DNA from 4 places in the Rossellomorea sp. LJF3 genome. Region 1 is predicted to be linked to each of the others. Evidence: riboswitches for the same ligand, from Rfam matches in the RefSeq annotation. Region 1 holds a riboswitch; each other region holds the start of a gene.

The links. A riboswitch is a leader RNA that binds a small molecule or an ion and turns the genes downstream of it on or off. The one in region 1 is predicted to bind cyclic di-GMP.
Region 2: linked by a shared signal. The riboswitch ahead of V8G47_RS09205 (hypothetical protein) and the one ahead of V8G47_RS17630 (EAL domain-containing protein) in region 1 are both predicted to bind cyclic di-GMP.
Region 3: linked by a shared signal. The riboswitch ahead of V8G47_RS18915 (anti-repressor SinI family protein) and the one ahead of V8G47_RS17630 (EAL domain-containing protein) in region 1 are both predicted to bind cyclic di-GMP.
Region 4: linked by a shared signal. The riboswitch ahead of V8G47_RS08855 (HAMP domain-containing sensor histidine kinase) and the one ahead of V8G47_RS17630 (EAL domain-containing protein) in region 1 are both predicted to bind cyclic di-GMP.

The regions. Positions count from the first base shown of each region.
Region 1 is NZ_JBANLY010000023.1:36,245-40,546, reverse strand. Features, by position in the region: gene V8G47_RS17645 (YqcI/YcgG family protein) at 1-509, shown strand, start outside; gene liaG (LiaG family protein) at 545-1,408, opposite strand; gene V8G47_RS17635 (DNA-3-methyladenine glycosylase) at 1,653-2,237, shown strand; cyclic di-GMP riboswitch class II at 2,342-2,422, shown strand; gene V8G47_RS17630 (EAL domain-containing protein) at 2,416-3,204, shown strand; gene V8G47_RS17625 (ABC transporter permease subunit) at 3,335-4,302, shown strand, end outside.
Region 2 is NZ_JBANLY010000007.1:99,659-103,960, reverse strand. Features, by position in the region: gene V8G47_RS09225 (trans-sulfuration enzyme family protein) at 1-8, opposite strand, end outside; gene V8G47_RS09220 (DUF302 domain-containing protein) at 134-514, opposite strand; gene V8G47_RS09215 (redoxin domain-containing protein) at 598-1,179, opposite strand; gene V8G47_RS09210 (hypothetical protein) at 1,176-1,784, opposite strand; gene V8G47_RS09205 (hypothetical protein) at 2,038-2,274, opposite strand; cyclic di-GMP riboswitch class I at 2,404-2,491, opposite strand; gene V8G47_RS09200 (murein hydrolase activator EnvC family protein) at 2,646-4,001, opposite strand; gene ftsX (permease-like cell division protein FtsX) at 4,041-4,302, opposite strand, start outside.
Region 3 is NZ_JBANLY010000029.1:1,377-5,678, reverse strand. Features, by position in the region: gene V8G47_RS18945 (flagellar hook-basal body protein) at 1-27, shown strand, start outside; gene V8G47_RS18940 (DNA-directed RNA polymerase subunit beta) at 43-318, shown strand; gene fabZ (3-hydroxyacyl-ACP dehydratase FabZ) at 622-1,056, shown strand; gene V8G47_RS18930 (hypothetical protein) at 1,221-1,520, shown strand; gene V8G47_RS18925 (class D sortase) at 1,555-2,145, opposite strand; gene V8G47_RS18920 (helix-turn-helix domain-containing protein) at 2,117-2,455, opposite strand; cyclic di-GMP riboswitch class I at 3,078-3,200, shown strand; gene V8G47_RS18915 (anti-repressor SinI family protein) at 3,232-3,369, shown strand; gene V8G47_RS18910 (helix-turn-helix domain-containing protein) at 3,404-3,724, opposite strand; gene V8G47_RS18905 (YwpF-like family protein) at 3,834-4,274, opposite strand.
Region 4 is NZ_JBANLY010000007.1:21,647-25,948, reverse strand. Features, by position in the region: gene galU (UTP--glucose-1-phosphate uridylyltransferase GalU) at 1-219, shown strand, start outside; gene V8G47_RS08860 (UDP-glucose dehydrogenase family protein) at 216-1,556, shown strand; gene V8G47_RS08855 (HAMP domain-containing sensor histidine kinase) at 1,567-2,688, opposite strand; cyclic di-GMP riboswitch class I at 2,903-2,988, opposite strand; gene V8G47_RS08850 (type II secretion system F family protein) at 3,309-4,232, opposite strand; gene V8G47_RS08845 (type II secretion system F family protein) at 4,236-4,302, opposite strand, start outside.

The DNA of each region.
Region 1 (4,302 bases):
ACTTGTTTGATGTACCTGAAGGAGAGCGTCTGATCCGTCACGGCTTCTTTTTATTTGTGGAACCTGAAAGGGAGGAGAGGTCCGTCCCTCATTACAGGGATTATTTCTGGAGAATCCTGCAGTTTCTCCATGGTGAGGATAAGGAGGATTGGCCGGAAGATTATCCAGAGGATCCGGATCATCATTTGTGGGCTTTTTCCTTTGCAGGGGAACCTTTCTTCGTGTTTGGGAATGCTCCTGCCTACAAGCAGCGTAAGACGAGGGATCTTGGGAATAGCTTAGTACTCGGATTTCAGCCAAGAAGGATTTTTGAAGGTTTGGAGGGTACGTCCAAGGGGGGTATCATGTCCAGGGAAAAAGTAAGAGAGCGGGTCGAAAAATGGGACGGCTTACCGAAGCATCCTAATATCAGTCATTACGGGGATCCTGAACACCGTGAGTGGAAGCAGTATTTTATTGGGGACGATGTGGAGCCGATTGAAGGGAAATGTCCATTCCATCATAAATAATTGAAAGAGTGCCGGGATGTTCCCGGCACTCTTCTTTAATATATATCCACATTTCCACTGGATACTGAAACATCAATGGTATATTGCCCTGAGCCTGCAACCCCTGATATATCCCCATTTTCTATCTTTTGATCTTTTAGAGGAAGATTGCAGGAAATATCTCCGCTGCTCGCCTGCCCCTTCAGTTTAAAGCTTGCTTTCTCCGGCAGGTCAAGCTTCACTCCCCCTGAGCTGACATCGAATGTCATGTCTCCCTTTAAGGAGTCCATGGTGACCGTTAATTCCCCTGAGGATAAGTCGCCTTCGAGGGGACCTTCAAAGTTTGATAATTCTACATCCCCCGAACTGATTTCCACTTTTCCATCCTTTGTTGTGAAGCTGTTGACGACCAGGTCACCTGAAGAGCCATCGTGTTCGAACACATTTGTCTCGATGTTTTCAAGCTCCATATTACCTGATCCCATGTCGATGGACAGTTCATCCAGCTTCCATTTCTTTGAATGGGATCCTCCCGCCATCACGAAATTGCCGGAGCCGATGTCGATTTCCATGCTGTTCTTATACTCTTTCGGAATATAAACCGTAACGTTTGATTTGCGATTGAATCCAATCCATTCATACCATTTATGCTTGACCGCAACGTCAATCGTATCTCCGTTCCCCGCCAATGTCATCGTCCCTTTTCCCTCTATATCGACCTGTACTTCACTTTTGTCTGAGGGTATGATTTTTGTGTCGCTGTTTTCCAAATCCAGATCGATATGTTTGATTTTATTCGTCACTTCAATCCGTTCCCCTGACTGACTTTCTTTTGCAAACAATGATGTATTGTCATTTAGGATGACATAGAGCGTCCCCAATGCAAGCAGTGCAATAATAACTGCAAACGCGTTCTTCATTCGAATCCCTCACTTTGGTTTGTTTTTCCAATTGATACTATTATTTTAATGCAGTGGAGAGACTACTACAATGAGCCATAGGATTATTTTTGAATGGGACCAGAGGCGTAGGGTAGTCGGAATCGAGAATATCGAAGCGGGGAATCCGCTGCCATTACCTTAGGAGACGATCGTGGATTCCTGATTTAAATAAGCAAAGGTAGGGTACAAATAGATTAGATAATGTAGATAAGGAAGTGAAATCATGGAAGGTACACCTATGCCCCCAACCTTTTACGAACAGCCGACACTGGAGCTTGCCAAATCTTTGTTGGGGTGTGTGTTAGTGAAAGAAACAAAGGAAGGGATCGCTTCAGGTTATATTGTGGAAACAGAAGCATATATGGGGCCGATAGACAGGGCCGCCCACAGTTACGGAAACAGGCGCACAAAGCGGACGGAAGTGATGTTCCATGAACCTGGCCGCATTTATACATACGTCATGCATACTCACTGCCTCGTCAACGTGGTGAGCGGAGAAAGGGAGAAGCCTGAAGCGATCCTCATCAGAGCCGTAGAGCCTCTCCATGGACAGGAGCTTATGGAAGCGAGGCGCCCCGGTCATGTTAAGAAGAATTGGACGAATGGGCCGGGAAAGTTGACGAAGGCTCTAGGCATTACCATGGAGGATTACGGGGGGAGTTATTTACAACCGCCCCTCATGATTACAGAGGGGTATCAGCCTAAGAACATTTCGTCAGGGAAAAGAATAGGGATCGATAACACGGGGGAAGCCAGGGATTATCCATGGAGATTCTGGGTTAGTGGTAATCCATTTGTCTCAAGGTGATCCCTCTTTATGAATTTTCAAATAATTTATAGTAAATATACCCCATAAGTACTAGTTATGTGGTATATTTTTCTTATAAGACAAATATCTTTATAAGCTGACCATTCGACTGGGGGCTTTGAACCTAAATGATAGATGGGCGCTTACATTTAGGGGAGCCAGTAGCGCAACCGACCACATGCGAACGCGGATAATGCGTTTTTGTGTGGTTTTTTTGTGGGTAAGACCAAAACTAAAGAGAGAGTATAGGGGTCCTATGAACATCTTTACTATTTTCCAAGACGACTTTATCTACCATGATTTTCAGCCATTATATGATATGGGTGAACATCGAACCCTCTATGCTTATGAGGGTCTTTTGCGAAATAAGTATAATGAAAATCCCGAAAGTGTATTTCAATCGGCCATGAAGGCAAATATCTTGTACAAACTGGATACTCTGTCCATTTCAAAAGCACTTGAAAGTTTTTCGGAAAACGGGATCGAGGACTGTAAACTGTTTCTCAATATTTATATCACCACGATGTTGCACCCGAGCTTTCACACCTATTTTTCCGATCTTATGGACCGCCACCCTGGCATGAAGGGCCGACTTGTGCTTGAAATTAATGAGTCCAGTGCGGAAGAGCTTTGGCAGAATCCGTTGTTAAAAAAGTCTTTGAAAGAACTGAAGCAATATGGTGTGTGGTATGCGATTGATGATTTCGGGCAGGGGACGTCTTCAATCAAGAAATCCATTGAATATGAACCGGAAATCATCAAGCTTGACCGCTATTTTGCCATGAACCTGGCACAGGATGAAAAGAAACAGCGGTTCCTCTCTTTTTTCAACCAATTTTACGGAAGTGATACGTTGATTGTCTTAGAAGGGATCGAAACAAAACAGGATATGCAGGTGGCAAGGGAAATAGGGATAACGATTGGACAGGGCTTTTATTTAGGAAAGCCGAGCCGATTATTGGCTTAGACCTGAAGAGTGACTCTGACTTACCGGGGTCACTCTTTTTGTTATCAAATTGTCAGATTTGAAATAAAATTGAAAAATTTTTACATTTCTATTAAACTGAGGAAAAAGAGAATAAAGGGGGATTCAATGTATGAAATATCTCAAGTTTCCGATCAGGTTCGTCTTTTATTATATTCTCGGTTTAATTGGGATTCTAGCCGTGAGTATTGCTCCAGAAGTGTTCAGGGAAAGAGGGCTATATAATGTTGTAGGCTACTTGGAGGAGTTTATCAAGTTCATCTTTGTTTTCATGGATGAGGCCAACTGGAGTTATTCATATAAGGGAATTACCGTCGATTTCCTCGATATGCTTTGGGGACCATACCTGTATTCACTGCAAATTATTGGGGGAGCTTTGGGCATAGGGCTGGGTATTGCCTTTATTCTTACCGTTTTCACCGTCTTTTTACCACGACCGATCACATCGGCTCTGAAGAAAGCATTAAACCTCTTGGAGACGGTGCCGGATTTAATGTTCGCGTTCATGCTCCAACTGATGATTGTCTATGTATTTAAATATTTCGGTGTGGAACTGATGAATTTTACAGAGTTCGGGGAGGAGAAGATCTTTCTTGCCCCGATGATTACGTTGTCGATCATTCCGATGATCTCTTTCTTCCGGATCCTCATTTTCATTATGGAAGAAGAGTTGCTGAAGCCACACATCGAATTTGCCCAGAGTAAGGGGATGTCGAAAGGGCGGATCCTATTTTCACATGTTTTGAAAAATATTTCACCGAGTCTTTTCTATCATGGAAAGCTGATCATATGGGGGATGCTGTCGAGTTTATTCATCATTGAAACGATTTTCAATATGAAGGGGATCACCTATTATATCATTCAAGATTTCAGACCGATGGTGATTGCCATCTCATTGATTATGATTTACACACCTTTTTTCATCGTGTACCAAGGTGTGTATCTGTGGATCAATCATGAGAGCAGTGAGGATCACACGAAATATAAACGAGATAAAACAAAATGGACTGAATGGAAGATATGGGGCTTCCTTTCAACCATTCGCAGGCTGTGGTGGCAGCATATGCATAATGGCAAGTT
Region 2 (4,302 bases), on a different contig from region 1:
AATTTCATTTCCCTGTCATCCTTCCTGAATCTATGTATTTTTAAAAGTGTATCATATTCAGAAGATTGTGAGGAGTATGAGGTTCTGGATAAAGAAAAAGAACCCGTCGCATTAGTGCAACAGGTTCTAATCGTCAGACGTTTTCTAAACACCCGATCAGGCGTTTTTCTATATCCGACGCCAACCGCTTCAATTCATCGTTATCCACCATTTCAATCAGCTTGCTCGGCTTTGCCATACCGATCTTCGTCGTTCCCTCTTCGGTATATACCGTCACTTTACAAGGCAGGAAATAACTGACGAGCATGCTTTCTTCCAGTACCTTTTTCGCTTCGTGGGGGTTACATACTTCCAGGACAACGACTTCTTCGTTAAAATCCAGCCCTTTATCCTGAAGCTTGGCGGCCAGGTCAAGATTCCACAGAACCCCGAAGCTTTCTTCTTTCAAGGCTGCCTCTACTGCGGATACCGCATCCTTCACAGTCATTGAAACGTCTTTTGTGTAGTGGAACATATGGATCCTCCTTTTTGAATCATGTTTAATTATACCTCACAGCGTATGTATTGAAACGTACTGTCAGAGGTCCGTCCCTCCCATTATTCCATCCCTCTGACCATTTTACCCATCATTTCTTCGTTCATGGGGCCGACGATTTTGTGCTGGATGAGGCCGTTTGTGTCGATCATGTAAGTGGTTGGGATCGTGAATGCCCGGTATTCGTCACCGATATCTCCTTTTTCATCCATGAGAATAGGGAAGGTGAGTTCGTAGCCGTCGACAAATTGCTGGACTGCCTTCTCCCCATCATCCTGTGAGGTCAAGTTGACGGCAAGGATTTCGACATTTTCTTTTTTCGCGTTTTTTTCATAATACTGTTCCATATGGGGCATTTCCGCTTTACACGGCGGGCACCAGGTGGCCCAGAAATTCAGGATCACTTTCTTACCCTTATAGTCGGAGAGCTTGACTTCTTCACCATCTAAAGTGGTCAAGGCAAAGTCCGGTGCACGATCCCCTTTAGTGAGTCCCAGCTTGGCATCAGACAGATCCATGGACTCTTTGGCCAACTGTTCAGCCTCTTCCCTTGCCTTTTTTTCCTGTTGATCCTGAAACAAATTCACCAGGAATATCCCGATCAGCAGGGCAACGATCGCCAGAGCAAAATTTCGTTTATTCAATGTTCGTTTTCCACCTTCCGTTGAAAAAAGATAAGGTAAACCATCACGGTGAGATACGTCCAGGTGACAGTGTTAAACACAAAGCCTCCATGAATGGATTGGTATAGCAATTGAAGAAAGGTGAACACAGTCACTAACTGTACGGCCCAGATATCGCGGTCATTTTCCTTTTTCAATAAAAATAAGATAAGTGTACCATTGATGATAAATTGGAATACCCCTGCAAGAACATCAAATTGGAGCAAATGAACGACAAGTTCAAAGAAAACGACCGTGCACATCCAGGCAATGACCAGGTGAGACGTCCTATCCGCCCTTTTAACGAATATGTATAAAAGCACTGTCAGCAAGCCTAACCAATACCCCCACCTGCCACCATTGAAATAAAGGATCGTAATGGGATGTTCGATGACATTTTGAAAATCAACGACAATGACACTCAGCTTCCAGATGATCAAAAAGTAAAAAATACCATTTGAATACCAGTCGCTAGCCTTCCGATTCCAGAAGTAGAGGAAAAGAAATGTCAAAATGAACGAGGCGATGATCGCTCCCCAGGTAGATGGGAAAGTAAAGGAGCCTATGGTGTACCATCTTTCATCCATTCGATTCTACACCTTTCATAGCGGTTTCTTCCAACTGGATCATTCCGATTCCTCTGTCCGAACATACCCTGTTATGTATTAAGTATCTTTAAATTCCACTCATTAATCAAGTGATTTACTCATAGTGTATCCCTTAGTGTAATGATTACAGACAGCGAGAGTGCTCTTGTTCCGGCAAAAAAGGATCCCTCTCTGAAGGATCCTTTCATATACGACATGAAAAATATGTTCCCCCTGGGAAGGGATCTAAATCTTAAGCTGCTCTCAACCCTTCCAGGATGAGCATGAAGTATTTGACGGTATCTCCACCGCGTTCATTGATGATGTCAATGTCTACTAATATCCTCTCGACTTCTTCAGCACCTATCCGGTCTATCAACATATCACTAATATCTTCTGCAGTATAATCTTTTACATATGTAAATCTTAACGCTGTGCGGTTTCTTCGGCAAAAGCTTCGCAGCTGCCTTTTTATATCACTTAATTCCAACTTCATCACCCTTATAGCAGATTCAAATCACACTGAAACGAACATACAATCAAAAAATGCCCACCAAAAAGGCAGGCTTAAATGAGTACTAGATTTACGTTCGAATTAGTATTCATTGTATCCATTGTTTTCGGTAACCCGGCGATCATTATTTTAAAAAAATAGAAGACCCGTGGTTTTGCGTCCTAATTTTTCAATTAGTTTGCCTTTTTCGAAAATTTACATGAGTATAATAGTCATTATACTAGAAAAAAGAAGTGATGAAAACACTATTCCGTAATATTCATCCGATTTAAGAAGAATACAAGAATCGTTCATCTACAATAGTAATTAATAAAGTCCCCGCCTTAATCGAAGCGGGGACTAGTTTATTAAAAGTTAATATATTGACGTGGGTTTACAGCATTAGCATGCGATGCACTCCATGAACCTCTGTATAGTTCAAAGTGTAAATGCTGTCCGAATGAGTATCCTGTGTTACCCATGTAACCGATTTGGTCACCTTTATTTACTGCTTGTCCAGTGCTCACTAGTGAAGAAGACATATGAGCATACACAGTGGTATACATTTGACCGTTGATAGAGTGCGTGATGTACACTACGTTACCATAGCTTGAGCTATAGTGACTCTTAATGACATAACCATCTGCTGCTGCAGAGATTGGAACACTTCCTCGTGCCGCAATGTCTGTACCATAGTGGAAACGGCTCTCACCGTTTAACGTATCCCAGCCGAAGTTTGTTGTGATCGTTCCGGATGCTGGCGCCGTCCATGCTCCTGCACTTACAGGTGCACTTGGGGCTGCTGCCGGAGCTGCTGCTGCAGATGCAGATCCACCGCTGCTGCTTGATGTCGCCTGTTTTTGTGCTGCTGCACGCTTCGCTGCTTCTGCTTCCGCCTGGCGCTTCCGTTCGATTTCCCGCTGGCGGGCTAATTCCGCAAGACGTGCTTGTTCAGCCTGGATTTCACCTTCAAGCTGATGCTCCATTTTTGAAAGTTCATCTGATTCTTTCTCAAGATCGGCTTTTTCTACTTTTAATGATGCCTGTTGAGCTTCAAGCTGTTTGAATAGTTCAGCTTTTTTAGCCTTTTGACTATTAAGGTCTTGTTTTAAAGATTCAAGATTTGCTTTGGAAGACTCAAGATCCGCAAGCTCTTTTTCTACTTCCGCTTGCTTCTTCTCTAATTCCTCTTGATCACGTTTTTGTTCGTCCATGATCTTTTTGTCTGCACTTACAATTGTATTCACTGCTGTAACACGGTTGACGAAGTCACCGAAGCTCTCCGCTCCAAGAATTACATCAAAATAATTGGCAGAGCCGCCTTTTTCCTGAATGGCGCGAGCACGTTCCTTCAAAAGTTCATTACGCTCTTCAATCTTTTTCTTTAACTCTTCAATATCCGCTTTAAGCTTATTGATTTTTGCCGTTGTTTCATCAATCTCTTTTGTTTTTTCTACAATCTTCGTTTCTGTATCTTTTAATTTCGTACTGATTTCAGCAATCTGTGATTCGATATCTTTTTGTTTACTGATGGTTTGATCAATTTGAGATTCTTTCTCATTGATCTTACCGTGGACCTCTTCTTTTTTAGATGAAACATCGTCCTGCTGTTTCTTTAAGTCCTCCACGGAGGAGTTAGCGCTAGCAGTGGTTGCTAACGTTGGTAGACTTCCGATTGTTAATGCTGCTGCAATAGATAATGAAATGAAATACTTCTTGTTCAAGCGGCATGCTCCTTTCAGCTTCTATCAACCTATCAAATTTTACACTTTTAAGAACTTACGAACAGACATAAAGCTTCCCCAAGCTCCGATCAGGCAACCCATTAATAGAATCAATCCGTTTACTTGATAGATAAAGGGGGTAAAATCTAATATCTGAATAAAATTGTTTTGTAGTTTTGGTTTAATAAATCCATAGGCATAGTAATAACCAGTTGTTACAAGAGCGATCGGGATAATAGAACCTAAAATTCCAAGCCATAAACCTTCTAATATGAACGGCCAGCGTACAAACCAGTTGGTT
Region 3 (4,302 bases), on a different contig from region 1:
ATGGGCCTTGTAAATGGGATACGCTAAAAGGAGTTAAATGCTATGAGTGAAAAAGAGCTACTGCAAGAAAAAGTGACAAGAGAATCAGTGAAAACAGAAAAAATGGCAAAGCAAAAGGACGAAACCAAGCCATCACGCTGGGTGCGTGTTCGCATGCTTCCCATCTGGCTCAGAATCCTTCTGTTCATCCTTCTTCTTGCAGGAAGCCTTGCACTTGGTGCCGTCATCGGCTTCGCAGGCATCGGCAACGGCAACGCCGCCGACGTCTTCAAAGCAGAAACCTGGCAGCATATTATTGATATAGTAGTGGAGAAATAATTTTGAGGGACGGACCTCGAAATCGTTAGCTTTTACGACAGTGAACCCTGATATAACAGGGTTTCGTTGCGGATGGAGCTTGTGATTTGAGGTCCGTCCCTCTTTTTTGATGGGGATATAGTTGTGAGCGGGGAGGGACGGACCTCGAATTTGCATCCTTTTTAGATGAAAAACGTTGATATAAAAGGATTCCCTTGAGAAATCGAGCCGATTTTCGAGGTCCGTCCCTCCCATCCTGTTGCTATTCCAACCCTGGTTTCTGTACAATAAGGTGTACATACATATTGGTAGGAGGAGTTATTCATGCTTGATATTAATGAGATTAAAGAGATTATTCCCCATCGTTATCCGTTTTTGCTGGTGGATCGGATTTTAGAGGTGGAAGAAGGCAAGAAGGCAATCGGGATCAAGAATGTGACGGCGAATGAGGAGTTTTTCAATGGTCACTTTCCTGATTACCCTGTAATGCCAGGTGTGTTGATCGTTGAGGCACTGGCTCAGGTCGGGGCTGTGGCGATGCTGAAGGTGGAGGATAACCGCGGACGTCTTGCGTTCTTCACAGGTATCGACAAATGCCGTTTCAAGCGTCAGGTGAAGCCTGGGGATCAGCTCCGGCTTGAAGTGGAGATGATTCGCTTTAAAGGACCGATCGGTAAAGGAAAAGGTGTGGCAACCGTTGATGGTGAAGTTGCCTGTGAGTTAGAGATGATGTTCGCTCTTGGTGATAAACAAGAGTGATCCCATATGGAAAACCGGGTTTGGTGTGATTGATTTCACGTCAAACCCGGTTTTTTTAACTCGAAAAAATGATTTATATGCAAGTTAATTCTTTTTCCGGGAAAGCTAACAAAAGACCAACGTAACGGTCTTACATTAACCAACATCGAAAGGAGCCATGCATCATGAGCAAAAAGTTACTATCGGTCCTTGGTGGATCTGCACTTGCCGCTTTCCTTCTTGTAGGATGTAACGCCAACCAGGAGCCTCCTCCGGAAGACGAAGCGCCAGTGGAAGAAAACGACAACATGGATGAGAATAACGACATGAACGACAACGGGGATATGAATGAAGAGAACTACCCTGAGTCAGAAGACAAGAACAAGCAAGGCGATAAAGATGCAGCGAAGGATAACAACACACCTGAAGAAGATGCTGTAGAAGATGATATTGATATGAAGGATAAGGATAATAAGGACGAGTAATGAAGAGCGCAGAGGCTATTTTAGCTTCTGCGCTTTACTCTATTCTTCGGGCATTAATGATGTAACGTTCTGTGGTGCTTGAAAGATATTCAAATGGATAACAGGTGGAAAGGGTTAAAACTTCTTGAGGAGCAGTAGACTTTAGCACAGAGAGGTCTGTTTCTTTCACGATAAGTGTTTCGTAAATCTCATATGTGTGTGTACCAGCCTTCATTTTTATTGTTAACTTGTCTCCGTTTTGAAGTGTCCCCATTTTTTTGAATACTGTATCACGGTGACCGGCAAGGAAGATCCGGTCTTGTTGATTGGGGAGTTTGGTTGTTGAGTAATGTCCTACCCCACGCTCTAATTCAGATTCGTCCGTCCCTTCAATAATTGGCATTTCCTTATTTAACTTGGATATTTGTAAAATACCGATAATGTCTCCTGGATTAAATGAATACTGGGAAGCTGGAGAATGAAGTTGATTCTTTTCTTCTAATTCAGAAATGACCGTCTGTGCTTTTGATAATGCTTTTTCTTCGTTCATATTAATAGTAATCAAAAGATAAGAAGAATAAATTAGTAAAGCACTTCCACTTACCAGTAGGCTAATACTAATTATCTTTAAAACGAGTCCTTTCAATATTGTTCACCCTTTTAAATTGAGTAAATTGAATGAATTCCAAAAATTCCTGTTTGGTCAGACCTTCCTCAATAGCCATTTTCACTAATTGTAACCAGTCATCATCTATACCAGTCCTATAGCAAAGTAAGTGATTTGATGATATGCCAAGTGCATCAGAAATTTTTTCGAGTACCTGTATACTTGGGTTTTTTTGTATCCCTCTTTCTATCGAACTTAGGTATGATTTGGAAATTCCTGATTTAGTTGAAAGTTCAATAATAGTTAACCCTCTTTTCTCCCGCAAAATTTTTATTTTATCACCTACCAATTATCTCAGTCCTTTGTTTGTTTTAATTTCATTATATAGAACAATTGGTTTTTTATAAATAACGAAATACTAAGATATTTAAAGAAATTTCCATTAAATAAGCTTGAACAATATATTTTAAAGAAATTTAAAGGTTTTAAAGGACTTTAGACTTTGGAAATAGAAATATATACTAATCAAAATGTTCTATAAAAAGAACAAATAGTAAATTTTTAACAAAAGGGAGATAAGTGAAATGTACAAAAAAATTTGCAACCGCTGTACGAGACCATCGTTTAGTAGTTCTGAGAATGGTGAATGGCTATGCCCATCTTGCGGAAATAATTTGACTGAATCCCAATTTTATAAAGCGACATTATTTCAAAATATAACTCAAAGTGAAACATCCATTAAAAAGTTAGAAAAATACAAAAATTAAAATAACTAACATCTTAAAATTCGACATTTTTTTCTAATTAACAGATAGATTCAAAAAAACCGGGATTTAATTTTGAAAAAAATGTAAAATAATAGGTATATTTGTAGTATTTAAGGGTAAAGTATTATTGTCAGAAAAGACAAAAAACAACAAGATGTTAAAAATAAATAATTTATAATGGAATTAGTTATATAAAACATAAATGTCAGATAAAGGCAAACCTATTGAAAAATGGGGACGCAAAGTCTCGGGTCTAAGGTAAAAGTTAACGTTTCACAAGAGATTGCTCTGGAGCTAACTTATTACTATGACGGCTGGATTGCCTGGAATACATATTGTATTTTGGGAGGAGAAATTTATGTCAAATCGTGAACTTGATCCAGAATGGATGGAACTCATTAAACAAGCTTTAAATGCGGGGATTTCTAAAAAGGAAATCAGGGAATTTCTCCACCAACAAAATGAAGAGATGAAGGCTAAGTACGAAGTGATTTAATATAAATAAAGTCTTGCGAATCAATCGCAAGACTTTATTTATTGTCTAATTTCCACTTATTAAATTCGATAAATTCACGGAACTGTTCTTTAGTAATTCCCGAATCCATTGCTTCTTCAGCAATCTTGAGCCATTCATGGTCAATATTTTGGTCATCCGGTTGGTCATAAAGTAAAGCATCCAAAGGAATTCCGAGAGCACTTGAAACCTTTTCAAGGAATTGAATGGATGGATTTTGTTGAAGGTTACGCTCGATAGAACTTAAATATGATTTGGCAATCCCTGCTTTTTCAGCCAATTCTGTCATGGACATTCTTTTTTCTTTTCGATATTTTTTTACTCTTTCTCCAATCATTGAGCACACCTGCCTAAGAACTTCATGTAATAATGTATAATCGCTGATAAATTAATTATAGCAAACAGCTAATTCATGCTCTATATAAAGTTTACATAATTTCGTATAATTAAACGCTCGGCTTTGCCGTTGCCGGAATCCTTGGCTTAGATACCATCTTCTCACGGAACTCCCGAACGAGCTCATCCCCGGAATAGCCTTTCTGCACCAGGTCATCAAGCAGGATCTCCGCATATTCATTCCGTTGTTTCTTCAATTTCCCTTCAAACATGATGCTGATATGTTCATCCATTTCCTTGATGCAACGGATGGAAGTCATGAAGGCAGCGGGATCATTGGCTGCATGGGAAATCACGACCTGGATTTCCAAATCGTTTTTACTTTGCTGGGCCTTTTGAAAAAATTCGATGTATTCATTCGACATATATGTTTCGACAAGCCATGTTTTCTGACCGTCTTCTTTATTGATGATCAGACCGTCCACAAGCTCAAAGTCATGCAGTTCCTCGTCCTCCAATACTTGAAGGGAAATCACTTTAAAGGTTTTCATGAACGAACATCTCCCATTTAAAGGTTTT
Region 4 (4,302 bases), on a different contig from region 1:
GTCGGGGCGGGCGGAGAGTTCCAGTTGACCGACGCGTTAAATCACTATAATCAAGAACACTCTATGTATGCCAAAGTATTCGACGGGGACCGCTATGACATCGGAGATAAGTTCGGCTTCATTAAAGCAACGATTGAATGTGCGATGAGAAGGCCGGAACTGCAATTGCCTTTGATGTCATACCTGAAAGAGCTGCTTGAAAAGGTGGAATCGGAATGAATATAACAGTAGTTGGCGCCGGCTATGTCGGTCTTGTCACAGGGGCTTGCCTGGCGGAGATTGGTCACCACGTTATTTGTCTGGACTCGAACGGGGAAAAAGTGGAGGCGTTAAAGAAGGGTGAATCCCCTATCTATGAGCCTGGATTGAAAGAATTACTGCAAACGAACATCCAATCCGGCCACTTGTCCTTTACCACAGACTATCACGCTGCCTGCAGGAAACCCGAAGTCATCATCATTGCCGTGGGAACCCCTTCCCGTCCGGATGGTTCTGCCGACCTGTCTTACCTTCAGGATGTCGCGGAAAACATCGGCTCCCATGCCCGGGAAACCGGCACGGTTGTGGTGACAAAGAGCACCGTTCCTGTGGGAACCAATCGCAAGGTGAAATCCTGGTTGGACTCTCATTCTTCCTCAGCCGTCACGTTCAGAATTGCTTCAAATCCTGAATTCCTGAGAGAGGGTTCCGCCATTCATGATACGTTCAACGGTGACCGGATCGTCATCGGTACGGATGATGAAGAGACGGCCAAAAGATTAGAACATATGCTCGCACCGTTTGGGGTACCGGTTTTACACACCTCGATCGAAAGCGCTGAAATGATCAAATATTCCTCTAACGCCTTTTTAGCAACCAAGATCAGCTTCATCAATGAGATCGCCAATTTATGTGAAAAGCTAGGAGCGAACGTAGAGGATGTGGCGAAAGGAATGGGCATGGATCAGCGCATCGGCTCTTCGTTTCTACAGGCCGGCATAGGCTACGGGGGCTCATGCTTTCCGAAAGACACGAATGCCCTCGTTCAAATGGCAGGGGAAATGGAGCACGAGTTCGAATTATTGGAATCCGTCATCCACGTAAATGCCAAACAACAAGTGAAATTGGTTCAAATGGCTAAAGAATGCATCCATGATCTAAAGGGGAAGCGGGCAGGGATATTAGGCCTTTCTTTCAAACCAAACACAGATGATATCAGAGAAGCCGCTTCCTTGGAAATGATCAAACAGTTACTGGATGAAGGGGTCACAGTAACGGTATATGACCCGGTGGCCATGGAAAAAGCTAAGTCTGCCCTTGGGTCCACCGTGAGGTTCGCAGTCGATTGCTTCGATGCCATCGAGGATCAGGACATGTTGTTCATTGCGACCGAATGGGAAGAGTTTAAAGTGTTACGGTTGAAAACCATCGCCAGGCTCATGAAAACCCCCTTCCTCTTTGATGGTCGTAATTGTTTTTCCCTGGAAGAAGCGAAGGATGCCGGAATTCATTATTATTCCATCGGCAGACCTGCTGTCACTCCTATCACTATGAAAAAACCTCATTCCTGTGAATGAGGTTTTTTCATTACAATATGACATTTGATTCAACAGGAATACCGATCGTAAAGGTCGTCCACTCATCATTCGACCGGCAGAAGATATCCCCGCCATGTTTTTCAATCAGCTTTTTACAAATATAAAGGCCGATCCCCGTCCCGAGGTCCTTCGTCGTGTAAAAAGGCTCAAAGATCGCTTCGATGGTTTCTTCTTTGATCTGGGGACCATTGTTGGAAATCATGAGATTCGTCCTGCCCTCTTTCACATCACAGGAGACATTGATCTGCCTGTGCCCGTCCACTTCTTGAAGGGCATCGATGGAGTTCATGATGAGGTTGAGAAATACCTGTCTTAACTCATCACGATTTCCGAGCACCCTGATATCAGGCTCACATTCGAAGTGAATCGATACATCCCCGTCCAGAAGACTCGGATACAGGAACTCGATGGTCTCTTCCAGATGATCGGTCAGGAGGATTTCTTCCCTTGTACTATCGATCAAGTCTTTTCTCGATACGTGGAGGAATTGAGAGATGCGGTAATTCAATTGTTCGAGCTCATGCTGCATGATATCCAGGTAGGGGAGATCAGGGTAGCCGTTCTGCAGGAGCTTGGTGAAGCCGATGATGGACGTCAGGGGGTTCCGGAATTCATGAACGAAGCTTGAACTCATCTGACCCAGGATCGTCAATCGTTCCTTATGGGTCTGATCGATATACAGTTCCTTCTCCTGGAGCTGCTGCTCTTTGATTTCCGTATATTTTCTGACGGCAAGATAGGAAAAGCGGTCAAATAGCGAATTGATATCTTCAATCAATGGCTGCAATTCCCGCAGTTCGATCCCGGAATTACTTACCCATTTGATGATGATGCTCTTACCTATATTCACGTTATATACAAATTCGCTGATATTCACGTTGGCATTGACACGTTCAAGGGCTGTCTTGTTGGCAAGTGTGGTGATTTCTTCTTCCGTGAGGGGCATGAGGATTGCACGCTTCACTAATTGAAACATCTTCACACCGTTGTTCAGCACTTCTTCTTTATATAAATCATTATCTGAAATGACGATACTCTTGCGCCAATTATGTAGAAATTCGTCTGAATGATCTTCCAGGTATTGAATCAGCATGGTTGAAGCAGTAGTCATTGAGTGGCATTCCCTTCATTCCGGTTATGGTCGAAATATTTGTTGTTAATATCATAACAGAAAATCAAGGGCAGGATGATAGTCATTTGACAATTCAGGGAATTAAGAGGGTAACAATGAACCGGAAAAGAAAGAATATGCGTTAAATGGGGATTAATCAATGTGCTTGGAGCGCTTTAGGTAGTGGAAATATTCATCTAAGAATAACTGCGTACACGGTAACTGGCTGGCATCGTCTCTACGACGGAAGCCCCTGTAGCTTTGCGTCACCATTTTTCAATGGGTTTGCCTTTATCGTACGCTTTTTTAGAAGTATTTAAAATATTGGTTTTAGAAAATACGTTTCCTTGGTTTTTGGAAGACTTTCATAAAGATACTATTTTCTTCTGATCGGAAAATTTTAATTCCTACTATCTTTAATGGTGTCCATATCTCTTTCATATAATATCCCGGCATTGACTATACCCCCTTTTTAAAAATTCAAATCCTAGAAATAACAGAAATTACTTATATTTACATTATAAAAGAAAAATCAGAATAGTCTATCACTTAGAGGAAAATTCTTATCGACAAGTTTTTCAATGGAGGGACGAACCTCCACGGGAGGTCCGTCCCTCGAATTACATGAGTCCTTCTGTCAGGATTTTGACGATGAGAGGTCCCAGGGATACGATGAAGATGGAAGGGAAAATGAAGAATACCATGGGAAAGAGCATTTTGACAGGGGCTTTCATGGCCTGCTCCCTGGCGGATTCCCTCCTCTGTTCCCGGATTCGGATGGTCAGGTTTCGGATGACCTTGGACATTCCCACGCCTAGATAGTCGGCTTGGATCATGGTGGTCAACGTACTTTGCAGGGAATCGGAAGGGACCCTCATCCTCAGTTCATAGAACGCTTCCCTTCTTGATTTTCCTCGTTTCATGTCTTCGAGAACGAACATGAATTCCTCGGAGAGCGGTCCTTTCTTCTTTTGGCAAACCGTTAAGATAGCGGCATCCAATCCTAGCCCGGCCTCGATCAATAGGTTCACTGTATCGAAGAAATCAGGCATTTCCCTGTTAATCTCGGCAATTCTCCGCGTCCTTTTTTTACTTAAGTAGAATGTGCAGTATTGAAAGCCAAGAAAGAAAACGCCAAATGCCAGAAGCATCGTCATCATCACATTATCCGCAATTGGAGCAATGAGGAAGAAAACGGCCACTCCCCCTCCGATGCTTAGAAGCAGTTGAATCAGCCGGAATTCCATCGCTGTCAACCTGCCCGAGTATCCGGCATCGCGGATGAGATGATCGAGCTTCTTTTGTTTCGCTTTGCTCGTTTTTCTACTGATCAGCTGCAGTCCACGGTTCCATAGTGGAGAAAATGGACGCTGGGATCTCTTTTTCCTATTGGCCTTTTCATCAAAGTCCACCTGGTGAATATGGGTGAAATAGTGATTGATCCGGTGATCAACGGCAATCCTTTTGCGGTTAATGGTAAAGAGGACGGCTGCTGATAAGCATGTAAAGGAACAGATGGTCATTAATAGAAAGACAATACTCATGATCTACACCTCAATCCGAAGTATCTTCTGAATGGCGAACCAGCCAAGCAATACGAGGAAGCCTGCCAGT